3 regions of the Rhodococcus sp. PAMC28707 genome follow, and region 2 is predicted to be linked to each of the others. Evidence: riboswitches for the same ligand, from Rfam matches in the RefSeq annotation. Region 2 holds a riboswitch; each other region holds the start of a gene.
The links. Region 2 has a riboswitch for thiamine pyrophosphate ahead of E5720_RS11005 (3-oxoacyl-ACP reductase). Riboswitches for the same ligand answer to the same signal wherever they lie in the genome.

Region 1 (7,239 bases), 920 kb from region 2:
GGAGCGATCGGATGCCGACCACCTCGATCGGGATATAGCGACCGTTGTGGGCAAGCTGTCGGTGGACGTGGGGGCATATCGCGGAGACGTCAATCTTCTCGGTGTCGACTACATCGATGCAAACCAGCTGTGGCGAGCATCGGCGGAAGCGTTTCGTGACCTCTTGACATTGCAGTCGGAGCTGCTCGGACGCCAAGCCGGCTGACACGCCGCTAGGGTGTGAACTTCTCCCGATGCCGGATGAGGTCTTCCAGGCGAAAGCGTCGGTGGGTTCCACGCATCTCGATGGTCAGCGACCCTGCGTCTGCGAGTTTGCGAACATATGTGTCGGATACTCCGAGAAGGTCTGCCGCCTGTGACGTGGTGAGCAGCTCGCTGACCGGTCCGATCGTCACAGCGGTCCCTGACGCGAGTTGACGGAGTAGTTCCATCACTGCACGCCGACCGGACTCGTCGATATCGAGGTCGACTCCGTCCAATGCCAGGTGCGGAGTTCGTCCGTCCGCATCGGAAATCGACGAAATGACTCGACGCGCGTCCTGAGACGAGAGCGCCGCTGCGATGTACCGGTGGTCCATCTCTGAACCCTACTGCGGCATATTCTGTTCGGTACCCCCACGATCCCAGGAGTGCTCCATGCCGCAGTTGCTGCATCTCGATTCGTCCGCCGACTTGGATAACTCCGTTTCACGCGTGGTCACGGCACATTTTTCGGATGTGTGGCATGAGCAGAGTCCGGACCACTCGGTGATCCATCGCGATTTGCACCGAGATCCGTTGCCGCATCTTCCGACGTCGGCTATGCATTGGGCCCCACATCTGCGGACGCCGGACGAGGTTGTAGGGCCCGACGCCGCGGCACTGCAGAAGACTTTGATCGATGAGGTGGTCTCGGCTGACGTCGTGGTGATCGGTGCTCCGATGTACAACTGGTCGGTTCCGTCGACGCTGAAAGCATGGATCGACTATGTCCACGTGCCCGGTATCACCGTTCCGTTCGACGGCCCAACTCGTCCGCTCGAAGGCAAGCCGGTGGTAGTGGTGTCGAGTCGTGGCAACGAGTACGGGGCGGGAACGTCTGGCTTCGGTACCGATCACGCCGTTCCGCTGCTACAACAGGTTCTCGGTGCCGCGCTCGGAATGGATCTGTTCGTTGTCGTCGTCGATCTGACGTTGGCGACGCGTGTGCCCGCGATGGCACCCCTGGTTCCTCGGTCCAGAGACAGCCTGGACGCCGCATGGGTTGCGGTCGCGGATCTTGCGGCACGGCTGGGCTGAGGTCAGCGGCCGGGGCTGCCGATCAATACCTCCATCAGTTCGGCTTCCAGTGCGGCGAAGTGCGGTGTCGTGACGACGTCGAGTTTTCGTGGCCTCGGCAGCGATACCGTCACTTGCCGTCGGACATGTGCCGGCTTATCGGACAGGACGATCACCCGATCCGAGAGATAGACAGCTTCCCGAATGTCGTGGGTGATCATCAGCACGGTCCATCGATAGTCGAGCCAGACGTCCTGCAGCCACGCTTGCATTCCGGTGCGGGTCAGTGAATCGAGGGCTCCGAACGGTTCGTCGAGAAGTAGTACCTCGCGTTCTTGAATCACCGTGCGAAGCATCGCTGCTCGCTGCCGCATGCCACCGGATAATTCGGAAGGCCTCGCCTTTTCGTATCCCTCGAGTCCGAAGGCTGGAAAGAGTTTCTGCGCCTGGATCCGCGCTTGCTTCTTGCTCATCCCGCGAACCTCGAGGCCGAGTGTCGTGTTGTCGAGCACGGTGCGCCACGGAAACAGCAGGTCCTTCTGTGGCATATAAGCGCACGGGGGTGCCTCGACGATTCCGCTGTCAGGGGTGTCGAGACCAGCAATCATATTGAAAACTGTGCTCTTGCCCGAGCCGCTCGGACCGATGACGGAAACGAACTCTCCGGGTTCGACGTCGAAGCTGACTCCGTCGAGAATTGTCCGGTCGCCGTAGGACTTCGTGAGTCCGGACAGATGCACGGCCGTCATCGCGGCCGACTGTCCTGCGCCCATGGGGCGACGACGCGTTCGACGGCGTAGGTCAGCAGGAAGAGCGTCACACTGATGACGGCGGTGACGAGCACCGCCGCCAGGACGAGGTCGGTGCGGAACGAGTTCTTCTGCTGGCTCATGTATATCCCGAGTCCGGCGCTGGCTCCTGCGTATTCGGCGAAGATGGCACCCACGACGGCGTACGTGATTCCGATACGAAGCGAGGTGAAGAAGCGGGGCATCGCAGAGGGCAGACGAATATATCGAAACTGCTGCCAGCGGGTTGCGCCCATGCTCGCCAGGAGTGCGCGCGCATCTCGATCGGCTGCCGCGAATCCTTCGATGAGGCCGATGGCCATGGGAAAGAACGTGGCGAGCGCGATCACGAGAATCTTGGGAAGTAGTCCGAAGCCGAACCAGATGATCAGTAGTGGGGCAATTGCGATGATCGGAAGCGTCTGTGAGATCACGAACAGCGGCACCACTGCTCGTCGGAGCCATGGTGAGAAGTCGACTGCGACGGCAAGTATCCAGGCAACTACCAGGGATACTGCAAATCCGAGAATGGTGACCTGCAGAGTTGCTGCTGCGTTTTCGGCGATTGCGTCGCGCTGCGCCCAACCCTGAGCCACGATTCTCGACGGCGAGGGGAGTACCTGTGGTCGGATCCCGCTGAGCTGGACGTAGACCTGCCATCCGATAACGAGCACCACGACGATGGTGACCGATGGCATGGCCCAACGGATTGCAGCCCCGATTCGCGGTCTACGCTTCGCCGGCCGTTCGACAGCGCCGAACGCCGCGCTACTGAGCGCCGAGGAAGTCATCGGTGAAGTAGGTGGACCAGTCGGGCTCGGTGTCGACGGCGGTGCCGCCTTGATCGACCAGGACACCGTTCTCGTACAGGAATCTCGAATATTCGGTCCATTTGTCGAGGTTCTGTCGCCCGACTGCCCCCGACTCGTCCAGCATGTAGCGGTCGGCGAGCATCTGCTGGCTTTCGAAGACCAATTGCTCGTCCGTGAAGGCCCCTGGATTCGCATCGATGATGTCCTGCGCGGCGCGGACCGGATCGTCTGCCGCGAGTTGGTAGCCGCGTTGAAGCGCCTGGACGAATTTCTTGGCCTCGTCGGGATGGCTTGCCAGCCAGTTCTCGTTACCGTTGACTGTGAGGGCATAGGCGTCGGGGAAGCCGTAGTCGGTGTAGTCGAAGTATTTCATCGGAGTACCGCTGTGCTCGGCCTCGATACCCTCCCACGCCAGGTAGGACACGGTGAAGTCCGCTGTGCCCGAATACACGGCCTCGTAGGCCGATGTTCCGAGCACGACGGTGTCGTACTCACCTGCGCCGCCGTCGTTTTGAATGACTTGGCGTAGTCCGGCCTTCTCTCCGGTATCACCGAAGCCTGCGTAGACTTTGCCGTCCAGGGCTTTCGGGCTCGGTATGTCTTCGCGGTCGGCTTTCACGCCGATTCCGGTGGCCCAGTGTTGCAGCGGCGCCAGTACCGAAATGATTTGAGCTCCTGCTGTTTTCGCGAATGTAGTCGAACTCTGCGTGCTGATGCCGAACTCGGCGTTGCCCGCGTCGACCAGCGTGTCCGGGGATGTGCTGTTGTAAGGCAGTATTTCGACGTCGAGTCCGGCGTCGGCGAAGTACCCCTCCTGTATAGCAACGTACAGCCCGGTGTGGTTGGTGTTAGGCGTCCAGTCGAGCGCGAAGCGGATGGTGTCGGAGTCAGTGGATTGTGCACACGAAGTCAGTGAAGTAATGGTGGCGACGGCAACTGCGATGGCGCCGATCCTTCGGAAGAGTGTCACAGTGCTACCTCCAACGCAGCAATCCCGGAAGAGGGAAGTGGCCACGGTGTCGGGTGAAGTGCACTGTCCCAGAACATCGATTCGTACCGCGTCGCGATGACGAACGAGTCGATCATGGCACTTCGTTGAGCATCGGTAGCGAGCCGAGCGGCGTCGTCCACCAGTAGGCGCGCGCAATCGACGGCATCACGGAACTCATCGGAGTTGTACGCCGAAACCCATTGTGCGTAGGGATGATTCGGATCATGGTGGAGAACCCGTTTGGCCGATGTCGAAAGGCGAACGGCCACGTCGGCATAGATCCAGAAGCATGGCAGGATCGCCGCCGCCGCAACGGGATAAGGCTCGGTGGCGGCGGTTGCTACCAAGTACGAGACGTACCCGAGGCAGGTGGGTGAATGCGTGGCCTGCGCGTTCGCCGTGGGGAGCGCGTCACCGGAGAGCAGTGACTCGTGAAGCGTTGCCTCCTCGACTGCGCTCGCCGCGGAGGTGGCCCAAAAGGCGGCAGTCGCCGTGTCCGGCGCTTTCGATGCCAGAATGGCCAGCGCCTTCGCGTATCCCGCCAGATACAGCCGATCCTGTTCGAGATACGTCCGGAACGCGTCGAGCGGTAGCTTGCCCTCGCCCAGCAGCGTCAGAAATTCGAGTTGGTCGATCGAGTGACGCAACGAAGTCGTTGCGGTCCACATCAGATCCGTGTGACGGACAGAGTCCATCGAGTTTACAGGCGCAGTCATCGCCTTGACATCCCTTCGTCAGCATTACCTGCATCAGGTTCGACGGGTGTGATCTCAGCATCCGCATGTACGGACGCACCCCGTGTCAGAACATCGCCGACCCTAGCACCCTTGGCCGGTGACGCAGTGTGAGCGGGCCGTAGACCTCTCCGCGCGCAACCGTGTCGACTACGACCGAACGGTGAGGTGGTGGCGCAGAATCGGTTGCTCTGTAGCTCGACTTCCCGAACGTGACCGGATCCTCGATGCCAGGTGGTGGCCCGCAGCATTTCGTTTACCCAGGATTCATACCCGGTATCTGATGTGAGGTCGCGCGCCGGCGAAACGCTCGTTGGAAATTGCGTCTACTTCAGCTCGAATACCTTGTCCGACACCGTGAAACCATGGCCGACCTGATCCAGGCAGGTGACCCCGGACGACTCCTCGACTCGGCATTCGAGCCCATTGGAACGTCCACTTCCGGGTATGGCGAGGGTGAGCCCGTACGGCAGTTGTTTCGCAGGCCCGTCGAACCGATGAAAGCGCGGATCGCCCGAGCTGAGAAACCTGGCTGGGGATCCGGCAGTGATCTCGACGGTGTTGGGAGCCACCGAGGACTCTGGAGCACCACTTCCCGCCACCCGCGGCACCGAGCGAGGAAACTCGCCATGACACCCAGCGATCGAGGTCTCGGTGACGACGATCGCGCATTCGAACTTGCCACTCGGGCTGGTGAAGTAGAAGAACCCGGCAGTGCTCTCGTACTGGGACGGGTCGGCGGTCGGCGGGGGACTGCTCGTTGTCGATTTGGCGGGGGTCGTCGACGCGGTTGTGGTTGGGGCAGCCGAGGTCATCGGCGACGGGGGAGTAGCGGGCGTCGTGCGGACCACCGACGGTGGGTCGGTGTCGACCGTGGCAAGCGGCGCCGTCGCGCTGCCGTCGACATCGGACCCGCATCCGGCAAGAACCAGGAAGGACGCGGCAGCAACGGCTGCGCCGTATGCGCGTAGTCGGTTCATCTCGCCAGCTTAAAGCGGACGGATCGATCTCAGGAATTGGTACCTTGACCAGGATCGGATGGGTATACGTCGGATACGGAGGAATGCCTTGACCGAAGTCGAGCAAGCCGGCATTTGGACATGTCAGGTACACACTCCGGACGGCGATGTGATCGGGTACCGCGACGGCACACACTTCGTCTGGAAGGGAATCCCATACGCGGCTGCGACCGACGGCAAACATCGCTTCAGGTCGCCGCGGCCCGTGGAACCGTGGGCAGGAGCCCGGGATTGTCGAAATTTCGGTGATGTCGCACCCCAAGGCAAAGATAATCCGGTGCCGATCGATCCGGCGATCCCGATGTCGGAGGACTGTCTGTCGGTGAATGTCTGGGCCCCCGAGCCCGACGGTCGACCTCGGCCGGTGATGGTGTGGATTCACGGCGGTGCCTACTCGCTCGGTTCCTCTGCACAGAGCGTCTACGACGGCAGGAGGCTCGCCGAACTCGGTGACCTGGTGCTCGTCACCGTCAACTATCGCGTCGGTGCTTTCGGATTCCTCGACTTGTCGTCGTTCTCCACAGCGGAGACGGTCTTCGAGACGAATCTCGGCTTGCGTGATCAGATCGCGGCACTCGAATGGGTGCAGCGTTGCGTGGAATCGTTCGGTGGTGATCCGTCGAACGTGACCGTGTTCGGCGAGTCCTCGGGTGGCGCGTCGGTCACGACACTGATGACCTCGCCGAAGGCCGAGGGACTGTTTCACCGCGCTATCGTGCAAAGTGCGCCCGCGACGTCGGTGTACGGACCGGAACGCGCGGCGGCCGTGGCCACGAGATTCCTCGAACTCGTGGATATCACTCCGGATCGAATCGGGGAGTTGAAAACCGTCGACTTCATGCGTCTCGTCGAGGCGGGCGACACCCTGTGTTACGAGGTCCCGACGCGGGTGCCGGGCACATTGGGGCTCGCGCCGGTGGTCGACGGAGATATCGTCCCGCGGTATCCCGTTGCAGCGTTCCAAAAGGGATACTCGCACCGCATCCCGTTGATCATCGGAACGAATCACGATGAGGCATCGATCTTCCGATTGATGAAGTCACCGTTGATGCCGGTCACGTCGGACACCGTCACGGAGATGTTTCGTGCGATCGCGAACGATCACTCGGATCTGCCGGCGTTCCGTATCGCAGAAATCATGTCGGCTTATCCGGATCGTTCGAAATCGGCTGGTGCACTAGCGATGTCGAGGGATGCCGGATTCCGAATGCCGACCATGTGGATCGCGGACGCGCACAGTCGATACGCGCCGGTCTGGATGTATCGATTCGATCATGCGACACCGATGCTGAAGGCTGCTCGTATAGGTGCGGGACACGCGACCGAGTTGCCTTATGTCTTCGGCAATTTCGGAACGTTGAACAGAGATCCGACATTCTGGCTCGGTGGCCGCAAGGCAGCGACGGCAGTATCGCTGCGTGTGATGAAGAGATGGGTCGCCTTTGCCCAGCACGGAGTCCCAGCCACCCTCGACGGTGCGAAGCATTGGGCGCCGTACGTCGAGCCGACCCGTTCCACACTTGTCATCGACGCCCAGGATTCTGTTGTCGAAGACCCGGACGCCGCTCTACGCGCGGCATGGGGAGATCAAGTACTCGGTTTCACCTGACGATGCCCGGGGTCGGTGGATTGAGGTGG
Region 2 (7,239 bases):
CTGACAAGACGGCATTCCGGAATCAGCGGGCATCACTGGCCACCTCGAACAGTGTTCCGGGCTGATCGGGGTCGGCTCGTGCCGCCAGGAATGCCTCCGGGTCGATCAGATCCGCTTGACCGACGATCGAACCCAGATCGGCGATGCGCTCGACACCGGTCAGTACCATTTCCTCCTCGACCGTGCCCTCGGCATATCCGTAATAGCAGGTCGAGGTGGTGTGGTTGTGGTCCTTGTCGATGCGATTCGCGCGCCCCTCGATCTGACGGATCTCGATGGGTGTCCACCGAGGGTCGTGAATGAGAGTGATGCGGGGAGCGGCCGTCGACACCGTCTTCTCGGGCAGCAGTAACTCGTTGGAATGCAGGTTGATCGCACTGGTCGTCGTAGACACGATGACTCGTGCAGCGCCGGTTTGGAATCGGCGAATCTCGGTCTCCTGGGCTGCGCTGCTCATACTGCCGTCGACCACTGCGACATCGAGACCTTCGTCGCGGAGAGACTGCGACAACTCGGCGACGGATTCGCGATAGAACATCGAGACGAACACCTGATTGCCGTCCCGCACCCAAGCGCGGACCTGGTCAGCAGATGCGGGAATGCGTAAGTACGAGCACTTTTGGCGTAGCCGCAGTGCGGCTGCTCGCGTACTCGGGTTCTTCTGGAGCACCCGCCTACCGCTCACCGTTTTCCAGTTCGGCAGACCGACCTCCTTGCGGTAATCCACCCATGCCGAGTGATAGAGCCGCTTCTGCACGGCTGTCAGTTCCTGGCCGAGAGGCTCGCGCGGCGTGGGCGGAGACGGCCGCGAAATCGACCATGGGACAGCGCCACCGGACAGCCAACGATGGATGGTGCCGATGTCGCGCTCGCGTCGTGCAGCATCCTCGGGCTCCCACCGCCACGTTTTCAGCCCGGTCGTCGCCTTGCCTTCCTTGAGCGCGAAGCCCGACTCCTCGAGGAACGTCGCCCACTGCGCGGTGATGGCATGTCCGAGGCCTTCGTCGTCACCGATGATCTGCTCCTGCGCACGACTCTGCTCGATCGCCCGGGCCATGTACGCGAAATGCATCGGTTGATAACCGGGTGTGGCAGACATCCAGACGACGGCGCGAGCAGCCTCTTGGTAGCGCCAGAGGATCTGCGACTGCTGCGACTCGATATTCATCAACGCGTGCGACTCGTCGGCCACCACGATGTCGATGTCGAATCGAAGTTCGCCGAGCGTGATGGTCCTCTTGTTCTGTGTTCGCTTGCGTTTGCCCAGATCTATATCTTCGGGGACCGTCAGCAGCTTCTTCGTCGACTGGTATGTCACCAGTAGCCAGCGCTTGCGCTCGGACGGATGAATGTCGGCCTCGGTGTCGGCGATGGTGCGCCGCCAACCAGGAAGAGCACCTTTGGGCGCTACGACCAGCACGGTTCCGATGCTCGGATCCTCCATCTGGCGGACGGCCTCGCACACGGCAAGAGTCTTGCCCAGTCCCGTCGAGTCCATCTGGGCGAAATACGGAAACCCGTTGTCCAACGCGTCGAGATGCCTGCGCACCGACTCGAGCTGCGTCGCCCGCGGCGTCATCGACCGCTCGTGCATCTCCTCGGGCCGCCACTCCTCGTTGGCATCGTCCTCGATCCAGCGCTGCAGGCTGTACGGCATCGACTCGAACGACGCCAAACCGTCGGGCAGCTCGGTCCCATAGAACGCGAACACCCGCGGACCCGGATGCCATCGAGCGCCGGAGGCCGACGCGAGAGCGCGATCCTCGAACGGCACGTCGAGGACCCATACCCGCTCACCCGGATCTGGCAACCGCAGGTCCGGCGAGACGGTCTTACGTGGCGCCCGCTTACGCGTCGTGGTCCGCTTGGCAGGCGTCCGTTTGGTAGCGGCCTTCTTCGCGGGGGCTTTCTTGGCCGTCGGCGATGCGGCCGACTGTGCTGCCGTCGACTCCTTGAACTTCCGCGCGGCAGCGCTCTTGCCTGCGCCGATGGTTCTCGCGGTGGTTGTGGGCTTGCGTCTACGAGGTGGCATCGGATCCAGTCTGTCGTACGGTGTCCGGAATACCGTAGAGGACGGCGCCGACATCCCTGGGCGGTGCGAAGCATGCATCATTTTTGCAAACCGAACGCCCTCGCCATGACGTGATCGAGGGAGCGAGGTTCCGAATAAGGGTGCGCGCTCTCCCACCGCCCGCTCTCCCACCGCCCGCTCTGCCACCGCCCGCTCTCCGCACCACGTGCTCGGTGATGTCCTGCCATCTGGCCTGCGGCGGCACTACGGTGGTGACCATGAACTTCAGTGACCATCAAATCGGTATATATGCCCAGGGCATGTTCACCGATCAGAGGCCGCAGATCACCACGAACCTGGCCAGGTTGGAGGAGCAGGCCGCTGCCACGCTCAGCCCGGAAGCTCTCGGGTACATCGTCGCCAGCGCAGGTAGCGGTTCCACGGCACGCGCGAACCGCGATGCGTTCGACGAGTGGCGCATCGCCCCGCGCATGTTGCGGAGTTCAGCGGAACGAGATCACGCGGTCACAGTGCTCGGCACCTCGATGCCCGCGCCGCTGCTGATCGCGCCGGTGGGTGTTCAGACTCTCGCGCATCCGGACGGTGAGCTTGCGACGGTGCGGGCAGCCGCGGAGCTTTCGGTGCCCTACATTCACTCCACTCAGGCTTCGCATTCGTTCGAGCAGATCGCCGAGGCGGGTGGCGACGCCCCCAGGTGGTACCAGTTGTACTGGCCCACAGATGAATCCGTTCTCCTCAGCTTCCTCGCGCGAGCCAAGAAATCGGGATTCACGACGCTTGTACTGACGCTCGACACGACGCTTCTCGGCTGGAGGCCGGCCGACCTCGACCGTGGATACCTGCCGTTTCTGGCGAACCTCGGGATCGAGAACTATCTGACGGACCCGGCATTTCTTGCGGGTCTGGATCAATCGGTCGAAGCGAATCCTGTTGCTGCAGCCATGCACTGGGCGCAGATGTTCCCCAACCCTGGGTTGAACTGGTCGCAGTTGGCGTTCCTGCGTGAGCAGTGGGACGGACCGATCGTATTGAAGGGAATCTGCACGGTTGCCGACGGATGGGCAGCCGCCGATCACGGGGTGGACGGGATCGTGGTGTCCAATCATGGTGGCCGCCAGATCGACGGCGCTCGCTCGTCGTTGAGCGCGCTGCCGGAGATCGTGGACGCCGTCGGTGATCAGCTGACGGTTTTGTTCGATTCCGGTGTGCGCACCGGGTCCGACATGGCGAAGGCGCTTGCGTTGGGGGCCGATGCGGTGCTGCTGGGACGGCCGTTTCTGTATGGATTGGCGCTCGGCGGCCAGGACGGTGTGGCGCATGTATTGCGTTGCATTCTCGCTGAATTCGATCTCGTCACCAGCTTGTCGGGTCATACCGGGGCTGCCGAGCTCGGTCGTGAGTCGGTGATCCGGGCATGAGCGGTCAACCTGCCTGGGTCGAGCACGCCATCTGGTGGCACATCTATCCCCTGGGATTCGTCGGCGCCCCGGTCCATAACTGGGACGGCGCTTCGCTCGAGGACGAGCATCGACTGCACCGCATCGTCGACTGGTTCGACTACGCCGTGGAACTCGGGGCCTCGGGAATCGCCCTCGGCCCGATCTTCGCCTCCGCAAGCCATGGATACGACACCATCGATCACCTTCGCATCGATTCGCGGCTCGGCACCGAATCCGACTTCGACGACATGATCCACCAAGCTCATTCGCGTGGGCTGCGGGTCATGCTCGATGGCGTATTCAACCATGTGGCACAAGCATTTCCGCGGTTCGTACAGGCGCTCGAAGCAGGACCGGATTCGCCGGAGTCCGAGTGGTTCCATCTCGACTGGTCCGGGGCGAGACCGACTCATCGCAATTTCGAGGGCCACGATGAACTGGTGACGCTCAACCATGACAGCGCCGCGGTCGAGCAGTATGTCGTCGATGTCATGTCGCACTGGCTCGAACGGGGTGCAGACGGGTGGCGTCTCGACGCGGCATACGCTGTGCCGCCGCGGTTCTGGGCGGCGGTCATTCCGAAGGTTCGGCAAAAGTTCCCCGACGCCTACTTCCTCGGTGAGGTCATCCACGGTGATTATGCAGCCATCGTGAAGGCGAGCTCACTGGATTCGGTGACTCAGTACGAGCTGTGGAAAGCGTCGTGGAGTGCAATCTCGGAAAGGAACTTTTTCGAGTTGTCGCACGCGCTCGGGCGTCACAACGAGTGGCTCGAGACGTTCGTTCCGGCTACGTTCGTCGGTAATCACGACGTGGCCCGCATCGCCAGCACCATCACCGACGAACGCCATCTCGAGCATGCGCTCGTGGTCCTGTTCACGGTCGGGGGCATGCCGATGATCTACTACGGCGACGAACAGGGCTTCCGTGGCGCGAAAGAGGAACGTGTCGGTGGCGATGACGAGGTACGGCCGGAATTTCCTAGCAGCAGAGAGGAACTCGCCCCGTACGGTTGGCCGACCTTCCGTCTGCATCAGCAGCTGATCGGGCTTCGCCGCAGGCATCCCTGGCTCGTCGAGGCGCGCACCGAGACGGTGGAGCTGTCCAATACCGCGATGTTGTACCGCGTCCACTCGGGTGACGAGCAGTTGCACGTGGCGTTGAACCTCGGCGACGAGGAAGTGACGTACCGCGTGGCCGGTGAGATATTGTCCGGCGACGCACAAGTGGGCGGCGGATCCACCAGGGTTCCACCCCACGGCTGGGTGGTGCTGCGCTAGGCGCAGGGCGTCAATAAGGGTCCGGACGTGTACAAACCCGACTTGTCCGGTATCTATACGGCTTTCTATGATCGATCCTAGATAGACGGATATTCGACAAGAGGTTACAGTCCTCTTCGACACGGGGTGCCTAACGGCTGAGAACACACCCGTCGAACCTGATCTGGTCAACACCAGCGTAGGGATGTCTGCACGTGTGATACGTGCATGCTCTGCGCGGTGTGGGCCGGAAGAGCGAAAGGCCTGACATGAACATCCAGTCGAAAAAGTTGGACGAGCAGACAGTAGTCGTCACCGGAGCGGGCAGAGGTCTGGGCACCGCGGTGGCCAGGGCATTCGCGCGAGAAGGCGCTCGCGTCGTGGTGAACTACCGCAACAGTCGAGTCTCGGCGGAGGCGCTGGCGTCAGAGATCGGCGGGATAGCGATCCAAGCAGACATCACCGACGCCGAGCAGGTGGACGCGTTGTTCACCGAAGCCGAAGCGCACTTCGGTTCCTCCGTGACGACGGTGGTCAACAACGCGTTGGCCGACTTCTCGTTCAACGGGGACGCGCGCAGCAAGGCCGACTCGATCACATGGGACGAGTTCGACGCGCAGTTCCGTGGCACTGTGCGTGGTGCGCTGACGACTACGCAGCGAGCGCTGAAGGGGATGCGCGCAGCAGGATTCGGCCGAATCATCAACGTGGGCACCAATCTTTTCCAGAACCCAGTGGTGCCGTACCACGACTACACGGCATCGAAGGCTGCGCTGTTGTCTCTGACTCGAACTCTCGCAGCGGATCTCGGCGGCGACGGTATCACTGTGAACATGGTGTCGGGTGGCCTACTGCGGACCACCGACGCCAGTGCCGCTACACCAGAGGAAGTATTCGACCTCATCGCGGCGTCGACGCCGTTGCAGCGAGTGGTGACACCAGAGGAGTTCGCAGATGCCCTGTTGTTCTTCGCGTCTCCGTGGTCGAGGTCGGTGACCGGACAGAATTTGGTTGTGGACGGCGGCTTGGTCAAGGACTGACATGCTGCACCTCAACGCATTTCTCTACGGCTGTGGGCATCACAGTGCAGCGTGGCGTCACCCGAATTCGAGGGTCGAGGACCTCGGCGATATCAGCTACTACCAAGAACTCGCGCAGACCGCGGAGCGGGGCAAGTTCGACGCCGTGTTCTTCGCGGACGGACACTCCGTTCGTGATCCGGCCGGCGCGGGCACCTGGTTTCTCGAACCGATCACAGCCCTGACGGCGATGGCCGGAACGACCACCCATATCGGCCTGGTCACCACCATATCCACGACGTTCTACACACCGTTTCACGCTGCGCGGTTGCTCGCCTCGCTCGATCACATCAGTGGTGGCCGCGCAGGATGGAACGTCGTGACCTCGATGTTCGACGCCGAGGCGCGCAATCATGGATTCGAGGACATTCCGGCACGGGTCGAAAGGTACGAACGCGCAGAGGAATTCGTCGAGGTTGCCCTCGCGCTATGGGACAGCTGGGAACGGGACGCGCTGGTACTGGATCGCGAGGGAATGTATGCGGATCCGGCGAAGGTGCATCCCATCGATCACGTCGGCAAGCACTTTCGGGTGGACGGCCCGTTGACGGTCCCGCGGTCTCCGCAGGGACGGCCGGTGCTGTTCCAGGCGGGCGCGTCGGGACCTGGCCGTGATCTCGCGGCCCGCTACGCGGAGGCGATCTACGCCGTCGCCTACGATGCCGAGGCCGGCGCCGCCTATTATTCAGATGTCAAGCGCCGCATAGATGCTGCCGGACGAAACAGCTCGACCGTTGGGATCATGCCGGGTCTGGTGACGTACGTCGGGTCGACGATGAGCGAGGCCCGTGCGAAGAAGGCCGAGCTCGATGCACTGCTTCCCGTCGAGCAGTCGTTGCGCACACTGGGGATGTTCGTGGAGCAGGATTGCAGCGATTGGGAGCTCGACGCACCGGTTCCTGCTCTTCCGCCGATCGAGGAGTTCACCGGGCCGCACGGTCGATACGAGACGATCCTGCGGATAATCGCCAAAGATGACCCGACTGTCCGTCAGCTTCTCGGGACACTCGCAGCGGGTGGAGGGCACGCCACGATGATCGGGACGCCGGAATCGATCGCCGACGAGATCTCGGAGTGGGTGCGAAGAGGAGCTGCCGACGGCTTCAATCTGATGCCACCGCTGTACCCGGACAGTCTCGACGACTTCGTCGACGAAGTCGTGCCAATTCTTCAGTCACGTGATCTCTTTCGTAAGGAATACTCTTCGCGCTCATTGCGCGAGAATCTGGCATGATGCGCTGGCACGGGTGGTGCATCCGCAGAAGGGGAAGTATGTCGAAGCGAATGGCCGTCGTGAGTGCCGCTGTTGTTCTCGGGTCCGTGATGATCGTGTACGGGGACAGCGTCCCGGCTGCCGCCGAACCCCTCGTCCCTCCCGGCGCGTGCGCGGCCGATCTGACGAACGAGACAGGGTCGCTGGTCCCGGAAGA
Region 3 (7,239 bases), 450 kb from region 2:
CATTGCCACGGTGGTCAATTCGGTACCGGAGGCCACGAGGGCTTCTTCGAGAACCGTGAGATTCGCCGCTCCACCGGTGCCCATGACCAGGCGCGAGTCGAACGTCCTGTCCGCGATCTTCAGCGAATCAACCACCCTGCACCGCCGTCAGCACGTCGACGGTCCAGCCTTTGCCCACCATCGTCGAATCCCAACGGCTCTTCGGGAGCACCATGCCGTCGACGGCGACGGCGATTCCCTTCGGTGGCATCGAAAGATGTTCGAGCAGTTGACGCATCGTCATCTCTTCGGTCAGGAGGTGGTCCTCGCCGTTGACGGTGACACCTATTGCCAGAGCAGTCATGGTTTCCTATCTGTGGTGAATCGGGCCGGGTCTGCGGCCTTCGCTTCGATGAGTGCGTCGTCTTCCAGTAGTGCAGCGACGGCGTCTGCGGTGATGGGCGTCAACAGGATTCCATTGCGGCCGTGGCCCGAGGCGACGATGACGCGGTCGGAGATCTTGCCGATGAGTGGCAACCCATCGGGGCTCATCGGGCGCAGGCCTGCCGCACATTCGTGAAGTTCGTATTCGCCGAGGCCCGGCAGCAACCGCTCTGCGTCGGCGATGAGGTCACGGACGCCTGCGACGGTGACCTGGGTGTCCTGACCCGATTCGTATTGTGTGGCCCCGAGAACCAATCCGTCTCCGCGCGGTACCAGGTAGATCGCGCGTCCGTGGACGCTGCCGCGGATCGTTCGGGTCGGCGCAGGTGTGGCACTGGGTCTGCGTCGTAGACGCAGTATTTCGCCTTTGACGGCCCGGACCGGTACATCGGTGAGTAGCGCGGAGGTTTGGGCGCCTGCTGCCAACACGATGCGGTCGGTCGTCAGTGCGTCGAGATCGGTGACGGTGTCGGTGGAGAATTCGACGCCGCCGCTCATCGCTGCGGTCTGCAGTGCCTCGAGCAGCATGCGGTTGTCGACGGCCAGTTCGGTGGGTGCCAGCAGGCCGAGACGAATGTTCGGTGCGAGGGAAGGTTCGAGCTCTCGGATCTGGGCCCGACCGAGGATCTCGAGCTCGTGCCCCTGCTTCCCGACCCAATCGGCAATGGTTCGCAGGTCCGTCGCGTCGGCTGCATCGAGGGCGACTGTCAGTGATCCGGTAGCGGAGAACACCGACGGGCCAGGAAGTGCTCGTGCGAATTCGGGCCACCTGGCGAGGGAATGCGCGCCGAGCTCGAGCAGTTCGTGTTCGCCCGGCCATCCCTCGGACAGCGGCGCGAGCATTCCCCCTGCCACCCATGATGCGCCGGTGCCGACCGACGGGTCGTGGAGCCGCACGGACCAGCCCTCGCGCGCAGATCGTGCGGCCACTGCCAAGCCGATCACTCCGCCACCGACCACGGAAAGGCTCTTGGGCACTTCTCACCACCTCACTCCCTGCGCCGGCATGATCCGGTTCAGGTATTGACGGTAAGGACTGGCGTGTCCACTCTCAGCCCCACGTACCTCGGGACTCCCGTGTATCGACTCTCGCCAACAGACTACCGTTGCCGGTGTGCAAAGCGATCGGATCATCCGCAACCCGGAAGCGCGTGAGCGTTTGACATCAGCTCGGCTTTATCTGTGCACCGATGCTCGACGCGAGCACGGCGATCTCGCTCAGTTCGCCGAGGCCGCACTGTCCGGTGGCGTCGACGTCATTCAACTTCGCGACAAGAACTCCGAAGGCGAGCGCACGTTCGGCCCGCTCGAAGCCAAAGACGAGCTGGCTGCGCTGGCAATTCTGTCGGCCGCCACCACACGCCACGGTGCGCTCCTCGCAGTCAACGACCGCGCCGACCTTGCCCTCGCATCGGGCGCCGACGTGCTGCATCTCGGCCAGGGCGATCTACCGGTTCACTATGCGCGCCAGATCCTCGGCCCCGACGTCGTCATCGGGCGGTCGACACAGAATCGCAGCCAGGCCGCTCTCGCTGCCATCGAGGACGGCGTCGACTATTTCGCTACCGGGCCGATCTGGGCCACACCGACCAAACCGGACCGGAAAGCAGCCGGTCTGGACCTGTTGCGCAGCACCGCGGAATCCGCTCCGACGCGGCCGTGGTTCGCCATCGGAGGGATCGACGCCGAGAACGTAAACGAAGTTCTTGCCGCGGGCGCGGATCGCATCGTCGTCGTAAGGGCCATCACCAAAGCTCGGGATCCACAGGCAGCTGCACGGGAGCTCAAGCTCGCGTTGCAGGGCTGACCTCGCGTTGCAGGGCTGACCTCGCGTTGCAGGGCTGACAGAATCCGTCTGGTCAGCCGAGCCAGCCCAGCACGATCGACGGCGAGAGCACCTGCACCGACGTCGGGAGCCGTTGCTGCAGTCCGCGGTCAGCGGTGACCAAAGCAGTGAGTGTCGTCGACGCCGCTGCCTGTGATGCGAGTTCGTCGTCCCCACTGCCGGCGGCGTGGATGACGGGGACTCTGATGTCCTCGAACTGTGCTGCTCGTGCTTCACCTTCGAGGACTGCCTCGATCCGGGTGAGCCAACCGAAGCCGACACCCGGCAGCTCGACGGTTCGCGGAAGGGTGCCCGCCAGTGAGCTCAGCAACTTGCCGGTTGCGCCGCTGCGATCGCGCCACCAACCGTCGGGCCTCGAGCCGAGTACGTTCGCGGTGTCCAGCAGAACTCGCAGCGGGCTGATGCGCAGGGAGGCCCAACTGGCGGCGAATCCCGGGTGCAGTGGAAGTTGATCGACCATGTCCTCCGGAACCCACCGAAGTTCGGTGCTCTCACCGTTCATCGTGGTGTCGAGTTGGGTGGCCGCGTCGGCGACGACAGTCGTGTAGGACCATCCGCTCGCCATCCGCGCCGTCTCGACTTCCCCGCGCACGAAGACGTTCTCGGCACCGATTCCAGCTTCCTCGTCCGCTTCACGAACAGCGGCGTGCACGTTCGTTTCGTGCGAGTCCTTTGCGCCCCCCGGCAACGCCCACGTCCCACCTTGATGGCTCCACAGCGCCCGGTGCTGCAGGAGGACCGTCGGCTCACCGTGCGGCGAGGGCGCCCGCAGTAATAGCCCAGCCGCGCCGTGCTTGCCCCAGTGCCGCGTGCCGTTCTCACCAACAACCCACCCGTCACCGTCGCCACGCATACCGACACCCTAGGTCAACCTTCCGGTAGGCGTACGGACGGTCGCTCCGGCTTATATGCTCGGTACTGTGATTGTGGTCGGCACTACGCCCTCGGCTGCCGTACCTCCTACGACGGCTGCCGTGACGTCGGAGGCCGATTCTCGACGCGAACTGCAGCGTCTGATTCGGTCCACGCCGGCGCGCATGATCGCTCTGGGACTGATACTCATCATCGCTTTCGTAGTCACCGGCACCGTTACCGCCATCTCGGTATCCGAGCGAGCCCGGACGCTCGACACGCTTCTCGTTCGGACCGAGCCACTCGCCAACTCGGCGCAGAACCTCTACGGCGCACTGTCCGTTGCCGACGCGGCTGCCTCGACTGCATTCATCGCCGGCGGGCTCGAGCCCAGGGACGTTCGCGATCGATACACCCAGGCGATCGGAAATGCCGGCACCGAATTGATCCGGGCATCCGACGGGCTCGCGGTTTCGGACGACGAAGCACGGACAGTTCTCATGGAGATCGGCGCGGGCCTGCCGGTGTATACCGGACTGGTGGAGACCGCCCGTGCCAATAATCGCAGTGGCAATCCCGTCGGTGCGGCGTACCTGGGTGAGGCGTCGACGCAGATGCAGACCTCGTTGCTGCCCCGTGCCGAACGCCTCTACGCCGAGCAGGCCGCTCGGGTATCTAACGACCAGGAACGCTTCGTCAATCCACCGTTCGTGGCGATCGGTCTCGTTGTGGTGTGCCTGATATTGCTGGTGCTCGCACAGATATACCTTTCTACCCGCACCCGCCGAAAGCTCAACGCGGGATTTCTCGGCGCCTCCCTGGCGATCTCGCTCCTACTCGGGTGGATGTTGGTGGCGGGGCTGACTTCTTCGATAGCCACCGACCGCGCGCTGAACCGCGGTGTCGCTCCGCTGCAGAAACTGACTTCCGGGTTCATCCTGGCGCAGCAGGCCCGCGCCGACGAAACACTCAACCTGATACGACGCGGTAGCACCAGAGAGTTCGACGCGGAGTTCGCGCAGAACACCGATCGTTTGACCGAACTGTTTGCCGACAATGCCGATATGACCGGGTCGGTCGCCGCGTGGAAGGCCTCGCACGAGCGGATAGATCAGGCACTCGCCGTCGGCGACTTCACTACTGCTGTCACCGTGGCCACCGGCAACGGTGTGCAGGATTCCTCGACCCAATTCCGCTTGCTCGACACGATGCTCGACAACGGAATCGACGATGCCCGTGCTGAGCTGCGCGGCAATGTGGTTCGCGCCAAGTCGGTGCTGACCGGACTTGCCTCGGGCGCGATCGTCCTCGCGATCACTGCTGCTGCAGCGGTCGGAGCAGGGCTCATTCCGAGGTTGCGTGAGTACCTGTGAAACAGTGCGTTCCCCTTCGTTTCTCGTTCGCCATCCTCGCGATCGTCGGCGCACTGATCGCGGGATGCGCAACCGAGGACGCGGTACCGGACGTCCCTGCCGTCAGCTACACCGAACCACCGCTGCCCGACGGCGCAGGACCGGTGACCGCATCTCCCGAGCCGTCGACCCCGGATCCCCAGTGCGATCGCCCCACCGCCAGTCTCCGGCCGATACCGCCCGGAGCAGCCGGTCAGAATGCCCCACCGATGCCGACCGTCGACGCGATCAAGGAACGCGGGCGGTTGATAGTCGGGCTCGATGCCGGTAGCAATCTCTTCAGCTTTCGCGACCCGATGACCGGAAAGCTCGTCGGATTCGACGTGGACATCGCGCGGGAGATCTCCCGTGACCTGTTCGGCGATCCTGATCGGGTGGATTTTCGGATAATGTCCTCCGCCGAACGGATCGAGGGACTGCAGGATTCCACGGTCGACATCGTGGTGAAAACCATGACGGTCACCTGTGCTCGCAAAGAGGACGTGTCGTTCTCCACCGTGTACTTCCAAGCGCAGCAACGTGTTCTGGCGGTCAAAGGATCGGGGATCGACGGTGTCGCCGATCTCGCGGACAAGCGGGTATGCGCGGTGGACGGTACGACGTCACTGCGAAGGCTGCAGCGCATAGTGCCGACTGCTCAGATCGTGACTGCATCGATGTGGTCGGATTGCCTTGTCGTGCTTCAACAACGCCAGGTCGATGCGATCAGCACCGACGACGCAATTCTTGCCGGTCTCGCCTCGCAGGATCCATACCTCGAGCTGGTTGGGGCCAGTTTGAGCCCTGAGCCTTACGGCGTCGGAATCAAGAAGGAGAGCGAAGACTTGGTCAGATTCGTCAACGGCACCCTCGAGCGGGTTCGGTCGGACGGCACGTGGAATCGGTTGTACGACAAGTGGCTCACGGTAATGGGTACCTCTCCGGGCCCTCCCGCGCCTATGTACGTCGACTGATCATGGGCGATCCGGATACACCTACCGGCCCGGCGACGGCTCCGGCCGCAGCACCAGATTTCACGGACCGCACCCAGGCCGTCGAGAGAATGCCTGCCTCCGACCGGACTCAGGCGGTGGAGCGGACGCCTGCATCCGTCCGCCGGTCGGATCGGACATCGGGACGTGTCAGGTCCGGCCGCACGCGCGGTACCGGGATCAGACGACGGCTCGGTGCCGGATTGGTCGAAGTTCCTCGCGTGGATCCGGTGGATCCCGCGACGGCCGTCATGCAAGACCCCACGGTTCCGCAGCGAAAAAGGTTTTGCTGGAAATGCAACGCGCCGGTCGGCCGAAGCGCCGCGGGAGAACCCGACAAGGTTGCGGGGACGTGTGCGCGCTGCGGTTCCCACTACGATTTCTCACCACTTCTCGAGGCCGGCGATCTGGTGGTCGGCCAGTACGAAGTGCAGGGATGTATCGCGCACGGCGGGCTGGGGTGGGTCTATCTGGCGATCGATCGCAATGTCAGCGATCGATGGGTGGTTCTGAAAGGTTTGCTCCATTCCAGTGACGACGAGGCGCATGCCGTTGCGGTGGCCGAGCGTCAGTTCCTCGCCGAGGTCGCACATCCGGGCGTGGTGAAGATCTACAACTTCGTCGAGCAACCGCGCGCCGACGGCACCGATATCGGTTTCATCGTCATGGAGTACGTCGGCGGACGCTCGCTTCGAGACATCTTGCCGACGCGTGACGAGCACAAACGTATGCCGGTGGAGCAAGCTATCGCCTACATCCTCGAGGTTCTGCCGGCGATGGCATATCTGCACTCCATCGGCTTGGTCTACAACGATCTCAAACCCGAGAACATCATGGTGACCGACGATCAGATCAAACTCATCGATCTCGGTGCCGTCTCGGGAATCGAAGACTTCGGATACCTGTACGGGACAGCCGGATACCAGGCTCCCGAGATCGCCAAGACCGGGCCGACCATCAGCTCCGACATCTACACTGTGGGCCGCACTCTTGCGGTCCTCACGCTGGAGATGCCATCGAGCGGGGGCAGGTACGACGCCGGTATTCCTTCCGCCGACGATCACGAGTTGTTGCGCACCTATCCGTCGTTCCATCGTTTACTGCGGCGTGCCACCAATCCCGATCCATCACAACGTTTCTCGACGGCCGAGGTGCTGGCGAGCCAGGCCACCGGGGTGTTGCGTGAAATTTTGGCATTGAAGACGGGAACCGAACGACCTGGATTGTCGACGGCGTTCAGTCCGCCTCGTACCACGTTCGGCACCGAGGAATCGGTGGGCCGAACCGACACTTACGTCGATGGAAAACTCCGGGGCGAGAAGATCAACGGCCGCGAGATCGTCACAGCGCTGCCCGTGCCTCTGGTCGATCCCGCCGACCCGAGTGCACCGTTGCTCGCCGCGTCCGTGCACAGCGAACCCCAGCAGACACTGGACTCGCTGGCGCATGCACGTCGCAACGGCATCGAGCGCTTCGCCGACGGCTCGTCCGGCGGTCTGGAGATCACGCTCGCCGAGGTCAAGGCGCACCTCGACCTAGGTGATGTCGGAGTTGCGAGTTCGGTTCTCAAACAGGTTCGCACCGACGGGAACGATCCCTGGCGGGTCGAGTGGTACGCGGGCCTCATCGGACTGCTTCGTGGCGAGTTCGGTTACGCCTCCATGCATTTCGAAAATGTTCTCGACGCACTTCCCGGGGAGCTCGCGCCGAAGATAGCCCTCGCGGCAACTGCGGA

Region 1: another riboswitch for thiamine pyrophosphate. It lies ahead of E5720_RS15450 (TenA family protein); the one in region 2 lies ahead of E5720_RS11005 (3-oxoacyl-ACP reductase).
Region 3: another riboswitch for thiamine pyrophosphate. It lies ahead of thiO (glycine oxidase ThiO); the one in region 2 lies ahead of E5720_RS11005 (3-oxoacyl-ACP reductase).

The regions. Positions count from the first base shown of each region.
Region 1 covers NZ_CP039253.1:3,359,313-3,366,551, forward strand. The annotation lists gene E5720_RS15420 (homoserine dehydrogenase) at 1-205, shown strand, start outside; gene E5720_RS15425 (helix-turn-helix domain-containing protein) at 213-578, opposite strand; gene E5720_RS15430 (NAD(P)H-dependent oxidoreductase) at 637-1,278, shown strand; gene E5720_RS15435 (ABC transporter ATP-binding protein) at 1,281-2,006, opposite strand; gene E5720_RS15440 (ABC transporter permease) at 2,003-2,836, opposite strand; gene E5720_RS15445 (ABC transporter substrate-binding protein) at 2,814-3,779, opposite strand; gene E5720_RS15450 (TenA family protein) at 3,824-4,564, opposite strand; TPP riboswitch at 4,558-4,657, opposite strand; gene E5720_RS21820 (hypothetical protein) at 4,909-5,562, opposite strand; gene E5720_RS15460 (carboxylesterase/lipase family protein) at 5,651-7,210, shown strand.
Region 2 covers NZ_CP039253.1:2,442,804-2,450,042, forward strand. The annotation lists gene E5720_RS10985 (DoxX family protein) at 1-4, shown strand, start outside; gene E5720_RS10990 (helicase-related protein) at 23-2,032, opposite strand; gene E5720_RS10995 (alpha-hydroxy-acid oxidizing protein) at 2,290-3,450, shown strand; gene E5720_RS11000 (alpha-amylase family glycosyl hydrolase) at 3,447-4,751, shown strand; TPP riboswitch at 4,864-4,953, shown strand; gene E5720_RS11005 (3-oxoacyl-ACP reductase) at 5,000-5,770, shown strand; gene E5720_RS11010 (LLM class flavin-dependent oxidoreductase) at 5,772-7,043, shown strand; gene E5720_RS11015 (DUF4185 domain-containing protein) at 7,082-7,239, shown strand, end outside.
Region 3 covers NZ_CP039253.1:2,890,739-2,897,977, reverse strand. The annotation lists gene E5720_RS13190 (thiazole synthase) at 1-84, opposite strand, end outside; gene thiS (sulfur carrier protein ThiS) at 128-343, opposite strand; gene thiO (glycine oxidase ThiO) at 340-1,401, opposite strand; TPP riboswitch at 1,400-1,512, opposite strand; gene thiE (thiamine phosphate synthase) at 1,538-2,230, shown strand; gene E5720_RS13170 (NUDIX domain-containing protein) at 2,283-3,122, opposite strand; gene E5720_RS13165 (hypothetical protein) at 3,190-4,494, shown strand; gene E5720_RS13160 (glutamate ABC transporter substrate-binding protein) at 4,527-5,486, shown strand; gene E5720_RS13155 (serine/threonine-protein kinase) at 5,576-7,239, shown strand, end outside.